Regions from separate parts of the Pedobacter sp. MR2016-19 genome, predicted to be linked through region 2. Evidence: riboswitches for the same ligand, from Rfam matches in the RefSeq annotation. Region 2 holds a riboswitch; the other holds the start of a gene.
What was found. A riboswitch is a leader RNA that binds a small molecule or an ion and turns the genes downstream of it on or off. The one in region 2 is predicted to bind thiamine pyrophosphate.

Region 1 (6,825 bases), on a different contig from region 2:
CTCCAAATATATTCGATATATTTTTTAAGGAATGAAACCCTAGTTTATAGCTTTTATTTTAATGACCAAAAAAGTAATCAGCAAGCCAAAAACAGAAATGATCCCGAAAGAATAACGCAGGCTGGATAGTTGCGAAACATAACCAATTAATGGTGGGCCAAACAAAAAAGCAAAATAACCAATACTCGAAACCATGGTTATGGCTTTACCAGCAGGTACTTTTTTATTGTTGCCCGCTATGCTATATACCATAGGTACAATACTAGAAACGCCAAGACCAATAAGCATAAAGCCAAAAATGGCAACAATCAGATTCGGGAATATTACGGCAAGTGCCATACCTATGGATATAATGGCACCACTGATCTGCAACAGGTTTTTCCGTCCAAATTTACCGATCAAATATACACCCAAAAACCTTCCGCTTGCCATCATAAACATGAACGATGCATAACCTATAATTGCCTTATTATGAGGTAACTTTACCACATCTTCGAAATAAATCGCGCTCCAATCGAACATTGTACCTTCTGTAGCCATACTACAAAATGCAATAACCCCCAATAACACTAAAATACCTTGAGGCATGGTAAAAAACTTTGTCTTTTCCATTACGGTATCTGGCTTATTATAGTTTAGCAACTTTTTCCAGTTAAGGGCTACATTGGTTAAAGATATGAGGGCAATAATCCAAAAATGGGTATACATGCCTAATTTTAAGTTAACCAAACCGAGCGCAATTAATGCACCGGTTAAATTCCCGATGCTCCAGGCGCCATGAAAAGAACTCATAATAGGTTTGCCGTAATAGTTTTCGCCGGCAACACCCTGTGTATTTAAAGCGATGTTACAAAGATTACCTGTTATGCCGAAAAAAACCAAAAAAACAGCCAATTGCCAACCAGTGGTGGCTAATGCTAAAAAAGTTAAGGCAATTGCATATAATGGTGCAGTTGCCCTGAGCATTTTTTTACTGCCAAAATGTGTGGTCAGTTTTGCAGAAAAAAACATGGTAATGATCTGTCCAGCAGGTAATGCAAAAAGTATAGAACCTAATTCTGCATCATTTAAACCCATTAAAGCTTTAAAAGTTGGAATCCTACTCGCCCAACTTGCAAAACAGACCCCTTGCATAAAGTAAAAAGCTGAGATGGCTAAACGGACTTGTTTTGGAGAGCTTTGTGCAAATACAGGTGTATTTTCTTTGTTAACTAAAATTTCCTTGCCTTGCGTACTTTCTTCCAAAATTGATATTTTAAATAATAGATTAAGCTGCAAAGTTCCTTAAATCTATTGGAAATACCGACTATTTTTTGACTTTATATCAAAATATTTGCAGTACAAAGGGTTAAAATATTAGATTTTCCATTTTTCCAATTTATATGCACTATCCCAAAACATCCATTCTAAGCGGGTCGCCATTTCGAAAACATCCAGCATTTTTTGTTGAGTTGCGGCATTAGCCTGTGTCGCCAGTTGATTTGTAATATCAATTGCTTTTTCTACTGCTGCTGCAAATTCGATTCCTGCATACATATCAATCCATCTTTTATAGGGATTTTGATCGTTGGTCTGTTGTGAGAAAATATGATCGCCTACTGCTTTGTAAATCCAAAAACATGGCAAAACAGCCGCTGCTCCTATTTCTACATTGGCGTATGCAGCCTGACTAAGAATATAATTGGTGTACAAAAGTGTAGATGGAGTGGGTTTCACTTCGCTTGCTAAACCAAATTCTACAAAGTAACTTTCGTGCAAACTACGCTCGGCAAAAATAGCGCCTGTAGAAAACCCGGCAAAAGCCATTACCAAATCTGCATCTTGCATACGCCCACTAATGGTGCTTAGCGTCCGCCCAAATTCTAAAAGGTAATAGGCATCCTGTGCTAAATAGAAAATAAATTTTTCTTTTGGTAAGGTACCATTGCTCAGCTCCGTATTAAAGGGCATGGTTAAAATTTTATTATAAATGGGTTTAACCCGTTCCCAGACATCGTCGCTCCACTTCATTGGATAATTAATTTTAAAGGTTCGAAAAAGTGGTTTAATGGCCCATTACCTTCACCTGTTTTCACTTCACTACCAGTTTGTAAAGCCTGGCTGATGTAGTTTTTTGCATTTTTAATTGCGGATAATAAATTGTTGCCCTTCGCCATTTCGGCAGCTATAGCTGATGAAAGTGTGCACCCCGTTCCATGTAGATTTTTAGAAGCAATAAAGGCACTTTCCAACACAACAGGTGCATCTTTCCCACAAATAAAAACATCATAAATCATAGGCCCCGTTAAATGGCCTCCTTTAACCAAAACTGCTTTTGCACCTTTTTCGATGATTTTCTCCCCTGCCGCAATCATATCATCGAGGTTATTGATTTCTTGTTCCGAAAGGATTATGGCCTCATCTATATTTGGTGTAACCAAACTAACGATGGGGAATAATTTTTCTACCAATTGGTTAACGGTATCGGGTTCGATTAAGCGGTGACCGCTGGTAGCGACCATTACCGGATCTAAAATAACAGGAACAGATTGATTGTAAGCTTTTAGTTCTTTTTCAATCACCTGTACCACTTCGGCACGGTTAATCATCCCAATTTTAATGGCCACTGGCGCTATATCATCCAATACTGCCTGTAACTGATCTTTAATCATTGCGGCGGGAATACCATGCACTGAACGCACCCCTAATGTATTCTGTGCAGTTACCGCCGTGATTACCGATGTACCAAAACAGCCCAAAGCCGAAAAGGTCTTCAAATCGGCCTGAATACCAGCCCCGCCCCCACTATCTGAGCCTGCTATTGTTAATACATGAATATAATTCATTGCTAAAGACTTCATTTTTGTTGTACAACTTCAGGAGTCTTCAAATGCAGAGGCATTTTATGCAATTATTGCAGACAAACTAATTTCCTACGCCGGCATAATCCGGATCAGGTTCATTTATAAGGCATAGGGTTTGAGGCGTAGGGCATAGGGTTTAACCTTCTGCCTTTTTACCTTATCCTTCACCTATAAAATGGGTATATTCTCAGCCAACTTATTTGAAGGCACCCCTAAAGTTTTATTTTGTATCGCAATATAGGGCTTAGTTTTTATTCTTTGTTTATAGAAATGAATTATATGCAAAGAGTTGTCAACTTAACAGCAAAAGGCCTAATAAAGTTGACAACTCCAAAAAAAAATCCCGATATAAATACCGGGATTAATAATATATGTTTACCAATCAGATACTGAAACAAGTTCAGTATGACGGTTGGATAATAATTAAATATGTATTGCTCTGTTATCAGTTGCCGCAAGAGCTGCTTCTTTTAACGCTTCGGTATACGTTGGGTGCGCATGGCAAGTACGTGCAATATCTTCTGCAGATGCGCGGAACTCCATTGCAATAACGGCTTCAGCAATCATATCAGCAGCACGCGGGCCAATCATATGCACACCTAAAACCTCATCAGTTGCAGCATCAGCCAAAACTTTAATGAAACCATCAGTATCCATGCTGGCTTTTGCACGTCCACTAGCTTTAAATGGGAATGAACCCACTTTATATTTTGTTCCTTTTTCTTTCAGTTGCTCTTCTGTTAAACCAACAGATGCAACTTCAGGCCAGGTGTAAACAACCCCCGGAATTAAGTTATAGTTGATGTGTGGTTTTTGTCCTGCGATGGTTTCTGCGACATAAGTGCCTTCATCTTCGGCTTTGTGCGCCAACATTGCACCAGTAATTACATCACCAATGGCGTAAACACCAGCAACCGAAGTTTCTAAATGCTCATTTACAGGAACTTTTTTTCCTCTTTCTTCTACTGTAATCCCTATTTTATCTAAACCTAAACCTTCGGTATAGGCCGTACGACCAACAGCTACAATGCAATAATCAGCGTCGAAATTTACGGCTTCACCCTTCGCATTTTCTGCAGTAACCGTTACTGTTTTACCATTATTTGTAGCACCGGTAACTTTATGATTCATAAAGAATTCCATGCCCAGGTTTTTCTTCAATACGCGTTGAAGTTCTTTACCTAAACTTGCATCCATTGTTGCAATGATGGATGGCAAAAACTCAATTACTGAAACTTTTGTGCCTAAACGGGCGTAAACAGAACCTAACTCCAAACCGATAACTCCGCCGCCAATTACAACCATCGACTTTGGAACTTCTTTAATATTTAAAGCCTCTGTTGAAGTAATGATGCGTTTTTTATCAACTGGCAAAAATGGCAAGGTTGTAGGTTTAGAACCCGTAGCAATGATTACATTTTTAGCGGTTAAGGTCTCCGTAGAACCATCAGTCTTCGTGATTAAAACTGTGTTTTTATCGACAAAAGAACCAACGCCTTCGTAAGAATCGATTTTATTTTTCTTGAACAAATAAGTAATACCGGCCGTATTTTGTGCAACAACATCGTCTTTACGGGCGATCATTTGTGGCATATTTACTTTAAGGCTTTTTAAATCGATACCGTGAGTAGTAAATGTATGAGCAGCATTATGAAAATGCTCTGATGAATCTAACAAGGCTTTAGACGGGATACAACCAACGTTTAAGCAAGTACCTCCAAAAGTTTTATATTTTTCTACTACTGCAGTTTTTAAACCTAACTGAGCACAACGGATTGCGCCAACATAACCGCCCGGCCCTGAACCGATAACAACGACATCGTATTGCATAATTTCTTGAGAATTTTGATTAGCCAAATGTAGGGAAAAAAGGCGGAAAGCTGAAAGTAGATTAGGCTATAGAAATTGCTTATTAGTCATTTGTTTATCAGTTATGGCTTATAGCATTAGCTTATGGTTCACTATAAGGCTCAATAGGATATTCTATAAAAGTTCAAAAGTCCATAGCTTGCTGAGCGTATAAAATATTTTACTTTAAAAGGATAAAATGTTTAATCTAACCCAATGAAACTAATGCCACCTCTTAAACCCCTTGCCCAAAAGTGAGTAAATTACTATCGGGATCGAGCATAGCAAATTCCTTTTGCCCCCATGGTTTTGTTTGCAAATGCCCATTCGGATGAATGCTTTGTTTAGTATCCAGCATCCATTTGTATAAACCCTCTATATCATCTGTACGGATATAAACTTGTCCATAGTTTTCTTTCGGATCAAGTGTTTCGAATAAAAAAAAGTGAATCTGAACATGATCTTTTTGCACCATGAGGTAATCCTTAAAATTGTCGACCCCAATATCTTTAAAGCCTAATTTATTCACATAAAAATCTCTGGTGATTTCTTTATCACGCATTGGAAGTTTCGGATTGATTTCTGTTAGCATATTTTTTTATTTCAAAAATGAGGAATTTTCTCAAAAGCAGCACTTGATCGAAATCATGAAATTCAATAGTTCGCTCTAACCCTGCTTAGTGTTTCAGGAGCTATTTTAAGATATGAAGCAATCATTTTAACAGGGAAAACCTGTATAATGTGTGGCTTTACATTTTTTATATAATTATATTTTTGGACAGGGCTTAATGCATTGTCGAAAAGGTAAGTCCGGTAATTAGCCTGATCAAAAATTCTTCCCAATTGTAAAAAAGACTGTGACCTGGCAATCAGCTCGTGCAGGTTAATTAAACTCAATTCAATTACTTCTGCATCCTCAAATGCTTTAATCGTAGTATCTGATGGCATTTGTCCAATCAAACTCGGGTGATTAAACATCCATTCTTTGGGTAGGTGCAGATCAATGATTGTTTCAACTATGCCATCAGACTGAAATTGAACAAAAGATCCAGATAGGATGAAATAGACAGATTGGCAAATCTCACCATGGTGCAATACCCTATCGTTTTTCTTAAATATTTTTAGCAGGGCTTTTTCTTCAAAAAGAAGCAGATCATGAGATGAAAATGTTCCGACATCGGCTAAAATTTCCTGAGCTGACTGCATAAACTAAATTATTTCAGAGGATGAAATATCAAAACAACTTATTGGTTGGCGGCTTTTCTGGTAATTAAATAGCCAACAACCAAATTTGGAACCCAGCACAGCCAGGCAACAACCAGATAGGCTTTTGAAAAATCGCCATAAATAATGGTCAAAATTGGCAGCCAGATCCTTAATGTTACCGCAGCAAAACAAGCGGCATAACTATAAACCATCATTTTTTGATGTTTTTCAACTTCTCCTTCTTTAATATGTAAATAAGCTTTTAAAGTAGTGTAAAACCAAATGATACCTAAACAAATAAATCCAGCGGATGAAATCCATCCACCCGTTGCAAAAAAACCAATATAAATACCAGCTAATGCGCTAAGCAGCACAGCAACCACATAAACCTTCCCCACTTTTCGGTGTAATGCCATTCGCCTGTTTCTCATTTTCGAACTGAATTGTGTCCAACCGATTAATAAAGCGATTCCTCCGAAAATGATATGCGTATAAAAACCAATGTTCCAGAAAGTATTGCTTAACAGCTCAACCGACTTTGAATTTAATAACCCAAATTTTCTATCGATCAAAAAATAAATCATTGGATAGAGTCCAATCAGCAATGCAAAAGTTGCGAATAAAATCCATAATCCTTTTTTTACCATATTAAGTTCTGTTGCTTTATGCTAAGCTAGTTAATTTTCAAGAACTAAATCAATTCCTTTTGCAGCATAAATTCTTTGGCATTGGCAAAACTGAGGAAAAGCTCATCAGCGATTTTTAGTTTTTGATCTGCACGCACGTTATTCTGTATAGCGTAACAGGTAATACCGGCAGCCATAGCCGATTTAACACCATTCAGGGTGTCTTCAAAAACAATGCACTCCTCTTTCGCTATCCCCAACCGCTCCACACAAAGATTGTAACTTTCGGGATCAGGTTTTGA
Region 2 (6,825 bases):
GAATTTGAGGTGAAAGTGAAAATTACCGGAAATTATGTAACCACTTTTGATCAAATGGGACTGATGCTTCGCATTAATGAAGAAGAATGGATTAAAGCAGGAGTTGAATTTGTTAATGGGAAACAAAATGTAAGCGCCGTTGTAACGCATAAAACGAGCGACTGGAGCGTAGTAGAACTGGAACAAGCACCTGCATCAATCTGGATGAAAGCGATAAGAAAACTTGATGCAGTAGAAATTTTCTATTCATTTGATGATAAAAAGTATACCATGCTGCGTACCTGTTATTTTAAAGATAATGCCCCGGTAATGGTTGGCCTTGTAGCTGCCTGCCCTGACGGGAAAGGTTTTAATGCTACATTCGAAAATTTTAAAGTTACGCCTACGCCAGATCAGCGCAGGTTGGATTGGGCAAAAAAACAACAGAATTAAATAAGACTCACCCGTACCGTTATTTTGAGCGATTGCAACGCAACCGAGAACCCGAAGGCTCAGCGAAGCTAAATCTATCTAGAGCGTATTTTTTTGACTTAGATCTCCCCATTTCGCTGTGCTCCAGTCGAGATGACGCGAAGATTTCCGCCTGCGCGAGAATGACGACCTTTCTAGCAATTGTAATTAAATCTGAGCCAACTGATCAACTAATTCCTTAAAACCTGGTCGCTCTAAAGGCACTGTAGCCAAACAGGCATTTCTAAGTTCACTGATCATTTTATAAACTTCCACACCCACCGCTTCATTTTTTAAAGAAAGTAAATCATCAAGCAGATAACCATAAGCGCTTACTTCTATCCGTTCCAGTAGCATAGCCGTTTCAGTAGAAGTTTTATCGTAAAAACTGGCTGCACCAAAATCGCCGAACAAAGTGCTACCCTCATCATCAATCAAGGTATTGTGTGCATATAAATCGCCATGCATAATGCCCGCTTCATGTAGTTGAGCCGCTAAAGAAGCAATGGTTTTAGCGATGCTGATGATCTGTTTTTGGGAGAGTTTTCTGTCAGCAGGAAAAACATCCCTTGTACAGCTTTCTAAACTTGGCGGATTGCCAAGATTGTAAAAATGATTCGGAATCAGATCCATAACCAAGCCTTTTTTATCATCCGGATGGTGCGCAATCTGTCCGATCAGGTTAACCAAACCCGGATGGTAGCCTGCAGCAATATAGGCAGTCATTTCATCTTCAGGCAGGCCATCACTAGTAACATTTCCCTTAAATATTTTAACGGCTACTTCAGTAGTTTCTTCTCCAATTGTTCTGTTGGCTTTCGAAATAACACCCGATGCACCCTCACCTAACAAATGGCTGATTTCTAAATCGTGCCAATGGATTAATGAAAGTGTTTCTACAGCCGGCGTTTTACTAAAGTTATTGCCTGAAAATGCAATCCACGAAAGTTTTGGCAGTTGCGTAATCCATTGCGGCAATTCATGCAATTTATTCGCCGCAATCCGCAATAATGATAAATTCTGGCAATTGCTCAATTCATCGGGCAGTTGCGCCAAACGGTTGCCCGAAAGCATCAGTTTTTGCATCCTTTTGCAAAGGCCAATTTCCTTAGGCAGTTCAGCAATATTGTTATTGGTTAAAATTAACCAGCGTAAATTTGGGTTGATCGACTTCGGAGGTACCATTTCAATCCGGTTGGATTTAAAACCAACAATATCCAGCGAAGGGCAATCGCCCAGTACTTCAGGTAAAACCGTGAAAAGGTTTTCGGAACAGAAAAAAATCTTCAGCTTCGTTAACCGGCAAAAATCTACCGGTAGGGCACTTAGCTTGTTAAAAGAAAGATCCAATACTTCCAAAGTATCAGCCAACTCGAATATTTCTCTGGGGAATTCCGTTAAATTTTCAGAAAGCTTTAAAGATACTGCTCCTTTAAGTTCGCCACTCTGTAGTGCTAACAGGTTTTGCATAGGTGTACTGGTTTCTAGTTAAGACAACGAAGATAGGGGTTTTTCTTAAGTCGGGAGTTGATCAACGCATAATCCCACATGCGTTCTTAATTCATAAGGAACAATTTATTTAATAAAATAAACAACTTTGCAGGGCTTTTAGGTTTTTGGAAATGACACCGTGTAGTCGAAGTGAAGAATTATTAATTGAACCATATAAGACATAAAAGGATCATATAAGCTCAATATCCTTAAATGTTCTTCAATGTCTTATATGGTAAAAACTTTACGCCCTGTGCGCTTTGCGGTTAAAAAAATGGAAAATGTAAGATGGATGATGGAATTGATTCTGCTCTACCATTTATTAACCCATTTAAATAACCATCATTCACTCACTATATTACAAAAAAACTAAATAGATTTCATCTATATCTATAACTCCTCCAATACGCAACAACAATTAAACCTAGCGCATTTTTTCTAACACCATAACCCAATTTATTTTTTTATTTGCATTAGAAATTTAATCGCATATATTTACAAAAAACTTTAGGGGTGCCTACGTGCTGAGAAATACCCTTTGAACCTGATGCAGTTAGTACTGCCGAAGGGAAAAGTGAAAGCAATCTTAATATTGCTTTCTTTTCGACCTCCATTTTGGGGCAATCTCTATAGTTTTTCCAATTTTTCAAAATATGGAAGTAACTATAAACAATCAAAACTATCTGCTTAACGAGGCCTGTTCTATCGAACAGATGCTTGCTGCTGTCATTTCAACCGAAACGAATGGCCTTGCCATAGCCGTTAACCAAACTATCATTTCCAAATCTGTTTGGGATACACATGTGCTAAACCCAGGCGATCAGATTATACTCATTAAAGCCACTCAGGGGGGGTGATATAATTATTAAATGAGAGAATGACAGAATGCGCCATGTCTCTCTTTCAATCAATCACTCATTCTCTCATTCAAACATTTCAAAATGAAACAAGAAAAAACACCAAATCAGGAAGTCATCAGCCGCAGTCCATTTCCGGCTTCACGCAAAATATTTGTACCGGGCAAAATTCATAATATCCAGGTGGCCATGCGCGAGATCAGTTTAACGGAAACCAAAATCCACAATGGCTTTGGCTTAACTGAACCTAATCCGCCTGTAACTGTTTATGATACCAGCGGACCATATACCGATCCCAATGCTGTTATCGATGTAAAAAAAGGGTTGCCACGACTAAGGGAACAATGGATTAAAGACAGGCTTGATGTAGAAGAGCTTCCCCAATTATCTTCTGCTTACGGACAACAACGCCTTGCTGATGAAAAGCTTGATGCCTTACGCTTTAATTTTATCAAAAAACCTTATAGAGCGAAAGCTGGCGCCAATGTATCGCAGATGCATTACGCAAAAAAAGGCATTATCACAGCAGAAATGGAATATATTGCCATTAGGGAAAACCAACAGATTGAACTGGTGAATGCACAATTGGGCGATCAGCACGAGGTAATGAACCACCAGCATCAAGGCAATAGCTTTGGCGCCAACACCCCAAAAGGATACATTACGCCAGAATTTGTGCGTGATGAAGTCGCTGCCGGACGTGCAGTAATCCCCTGCAATATCAACCATCCTGAACTCGAGCCGATGATTATTGGCCGCAATTTCCTGGTGAAAATGAATGCCAATATCGGTAACTCAGCCGTTACTTCTACCATCGAAGAAGAAGTAGAAAAAGCCGTTTGGGCCTGTCGCTGGGGTGCCGACACCATTATGGATTTATCAACAGGGAAAAATATCCACGAAACCCGCGAATGGATTATCCGCAATTCGCCAGTACCCATCGGTACCGTTCCGATTTATCAGGCACTGGAAAAAGTAAACGGCAAAGCCGAAGACCTGACCTGGGAAATCTTCCGCGATACGTTGATTGAGCAGGCCGAACAGGGCGTTGATTATTTCACCATCCATGCCGGGGTATTGCTTCGTTATGTGCCATTAACGGCAAAAAGAATTACCGGAATTGTTTCGCGTGGCGGATCGATCATGGCGAAATGGTGTTTAGCACATCATAAAGAAAACTTCCTTTACACACATTTCGAAGAGATCTGTGAGATCATGAAAGCTTACGATGTAGCATTTTCTTTAGGTGATGGGTTAAGGCCTGGATGTATTGCCGATGCGAACGATGCTGCACAATTTTCAGAACTCGAAACCCTTGGCGAACTCACTAAAATAGCCTGGAAACATGATGTACAAACGATTATCGAAGGGCCAGGACATGTACCCATGCACCTGATTAAAGCAAATATGGAAAAACAGCTTGACCATTGTGGTGAAGCTCCTTTTTATACTTTAGGCCCTTTAACTATCGATATCGCACCTGGTTATGACCACATTACTTCAGCCATTGGTGCCGCGATGATTGGCTGGTTTGGAACAGCGATGTTGTGTTATGTCACCCCAAAAGAACATTTAGGCTTACCAAATAAAAAAGATGTAAAAGATGGTGTAATTACCTATAAAATTGCGGCACATGCGGCTGATCTGGCTAAAGGTCACCCCGGTGCACAATACCGTGATAATGCTTTAAGTAAGGCAAGATTTGAATTTAGGTGGGAAGACCAGTTTAATTTGTCGCTCGATCCGGATACGGCAAAAGAATTTCATGATGAAACCTTACCTGCAGAAGGTGCCAAGATTGCGCATTTCTGTTCAATGTGTGGACCAAATTTCTGTTCGATGAAAATTACACAAGACGTGCGCGAGTATGCTGCAAAACAAGGAGTAGCCGCAGACGAGGCTTTGGCTAAAGGCATGGAAGAAAAATCGAAAGAGTTTACTGAAAAAGGAAGCGAAATTTACTCTTAACCGATATGGAACTGATCGTAATTGCCAAACCAACCGTTTTTAAAGAAGAAAGTAACCTGATCAACCAGCTTTTCGAAGCCGGTTTACAGGTTTTTCACCTACGCAAAGAAAACGTTGATGAGGCAGCATACCGGGAGATTATTGAAGGAATTTCATCCGAATACCATCCACGGATTGCTTTACATCATTTCCATTCGCTTGCTAACGATTATAATATCCAGCGGATCCACCATACAGAAAATTTCAGGAAGGAAAGGGATAATGTGGAATTGCCAGAAAATAAGATCTTCAGCACCTCTATCCATCACCTGGCCGATATCGAACAGATAAAGCAATATCAATACAGTTTCTTTGGTCCTGTATTCAATAGCTTTTCTAAACCTGGATATCAGGGCGTAATTCCGGCAGATTTCCGTTTGGAAAAACAACAAGCCATCCCGAAAATTATTGCCCTGGGTGGTATCGGTTTAGCAGAAATCGGTCAGGTAAAAACAATGAATTTCGATGGTGTTGCGCTCTTGGGGAGCATCTGGAATGATCCTTCCCAAGCCCTGACTACCTTTAAAAAAGCCCAGGCCAAATGCCAAACTTATGCTCAAAACTTAACAATACAACAATGATTCAGCCCTTACAATATATCTCGCAAGCCACTGAAACAGGCACCCATATCGACGCCATTGAACAGGTTCTCCGAGCCGGCGGAAAGTGGATCCAGCTCCGCATTAAAAACCAGGCTGAAGCCGAAATCCTGCCTTTTGCAAAAGCCACGCAGGCCTTATGCGAAAGTTATGATGCAAAACTGATTATAAACGATTATCCGCACCTGGCCAAAGCCGTAAATAGTTGTGGCGTGCATTTAGGCCTGCAGGATATGCCTATTCCGGAGGCCAGAAAAATTATCGGTAAACACCAGATCATCGGAGGTACCGCGAATACTTTCGAACATATCCAGCAAAGGGTAGCCGAAGGAGCCGATTATATCGGTTTGGGTCCATTCAGGTTTACCCTTACAAAAGAAAACCTGAGTCCGATTGTAGGGTTGGAAGGTTACCAAAAATTGATGGAGCGGGTAAAAAAAGCTGGAATTACCACCCCGATTATAGCCATTGGCGGTATCGAAGCAGCAGATATTCCGGCTATACTTGAAACCGGAATTTACGGAATTGCCATCTCGGCGGCACTCACCAACCAAACACAAACGGCTGCAGTTCTTGAAGAAATCAGCAGTAAATTCAGTATTCATTCGATTTAAAAATTACAGATATGTTAACCATAGCAGATCAAACCTTTAGCTCCCGCCTTTTTACCGGAACAGGAAAATTTAGTTCGGCAAAAGAGATGGAAAGCGCTTTAATTGCCTCGGCTTCCGAACTGGTTACCGTGGCCCTTAAGCGCGTAGATTTAAAAGGTAAAGATGACGATATCCTTCATCACCTTAAATATCCGCACATCAATTTATTACCCAATACTTCTGGTGTGCGTAATGCAAAAGAGGCCGTTTTTGCCGCTCAACTGGCACGCGAAGCTTTAGAAACCAATTGGATCAAACTGGAAATCCATCCCGATCCGAAATACCTCATGCCAGATCCGATCGAAACCTTAAAAGCAACTGAAGAACTGGTTAAACTCGGTTTTGTCGTGTTGCCTTATATCCATGCCGACCCTGTTTTATGTAAACGTTTGGAAGATGTGGGTACCGCGGCTGTAATGCCATTAGGCTCTCCAATTGGCAGTAATAAGGGGCTAAGAACAATTGATTTTTTAGAGATTATTATTAGCCAGAGCCGGGTGCCGGTAATTGTGGATGCAGGTATTGGATCGCCATCTGATGCAGCTAAAGCCATGGAGATTGGCGCCGACGCCGTTTTGGTGAACACTGCCATTGCCATAGCTAAAAATCCAACCAATATGGCTATTGCCTTTAAACTGGCTGTAGAAGCCGGCAGAATGGCATTCGAATCTAAATTAGGCACTCAGCAACATTATGCTGCAGCAAGCAGTCCACTAACCGCATTTTTAGATGAAGAGTTTTAACGATTTATTCGAATCCTATAACTGG

Region 1: another riboswitch for thiamine pyrophosphate. It lies ahead of thiD (bifunctional hydroxymethylpyrimidine kinase/phosphomethylpyrimidine kinase); the one in region 2 lies ahead of thiS (sulfur carrier protein ThiS).

What each region holds. Positions count from the first base shown of each region.
Region 1 is NZ_JADCNK010000006.1:12,783-19,607, forward strand. It holds gene IM793_RS10235 (MFS transporter) at 40-1,245, opposite strand; gene IM793_RS10240 (TenA family protein) at 1,357-2,010, opposite strand; gene thiD (bifunctional hydroxymethylpyrimidine kinase/phosphomethylpyrimidine kinase) at 2,007-2,825, opposite strand; TPP riboswitch at 2,892-3,067, opposite strand; gene lpdA (dihydrolipoyl dehydrogenase) at 3,267-4,673, opposite strand; gene IM793_RS10255 (VOC family protein) at 4,927-5,283, opposite strand; gene IM793_RS10260 (Crp/Fnr family transcriptional regulator) at 5,346-5,897, opposite strand; gene IM793_RS10265 (DUF2306 domain-containing protein) at 5,936-6,544, opposite strand; gene IM793_RS10270 (HAD family phosphatase) at 6,589-6,825, opposite strand, start outside.
Region 2 is NZ_JADCNK010000001.1:187,727-194,551, forward strand. It holds gene IM793_RS00835 (DUF1349 domain-containing protein) at 1-432, shown strand, start outside; gene IM793_RS00840 (leucine-rich repeat-containing protein kinase family protein) at 619-1,920, opposite strand; TPP riboswitch at 2,441-2,529, shown strand; gene thiS (sulfur carrier protein ThiS) at 2,595-2,798, shown strand; gene thiC (phosphomethylpyrimidine synthase ThiC) at 2,883-4,766, shown strand; gene IM793_RS00855 (thiamine phosphate synthase) at 4,772-5,386, shown strand; gene IM793_RS00860 (thiamine phosphate synthase) at 5,383-6,018, shown strand; gene IM793_RS00865 (thiazole synthase) at 6,030-6,800, shown strand; gene thiH (2-iminoacetate synthase ThiH) at 6,787-6,825, shown strand, end outside.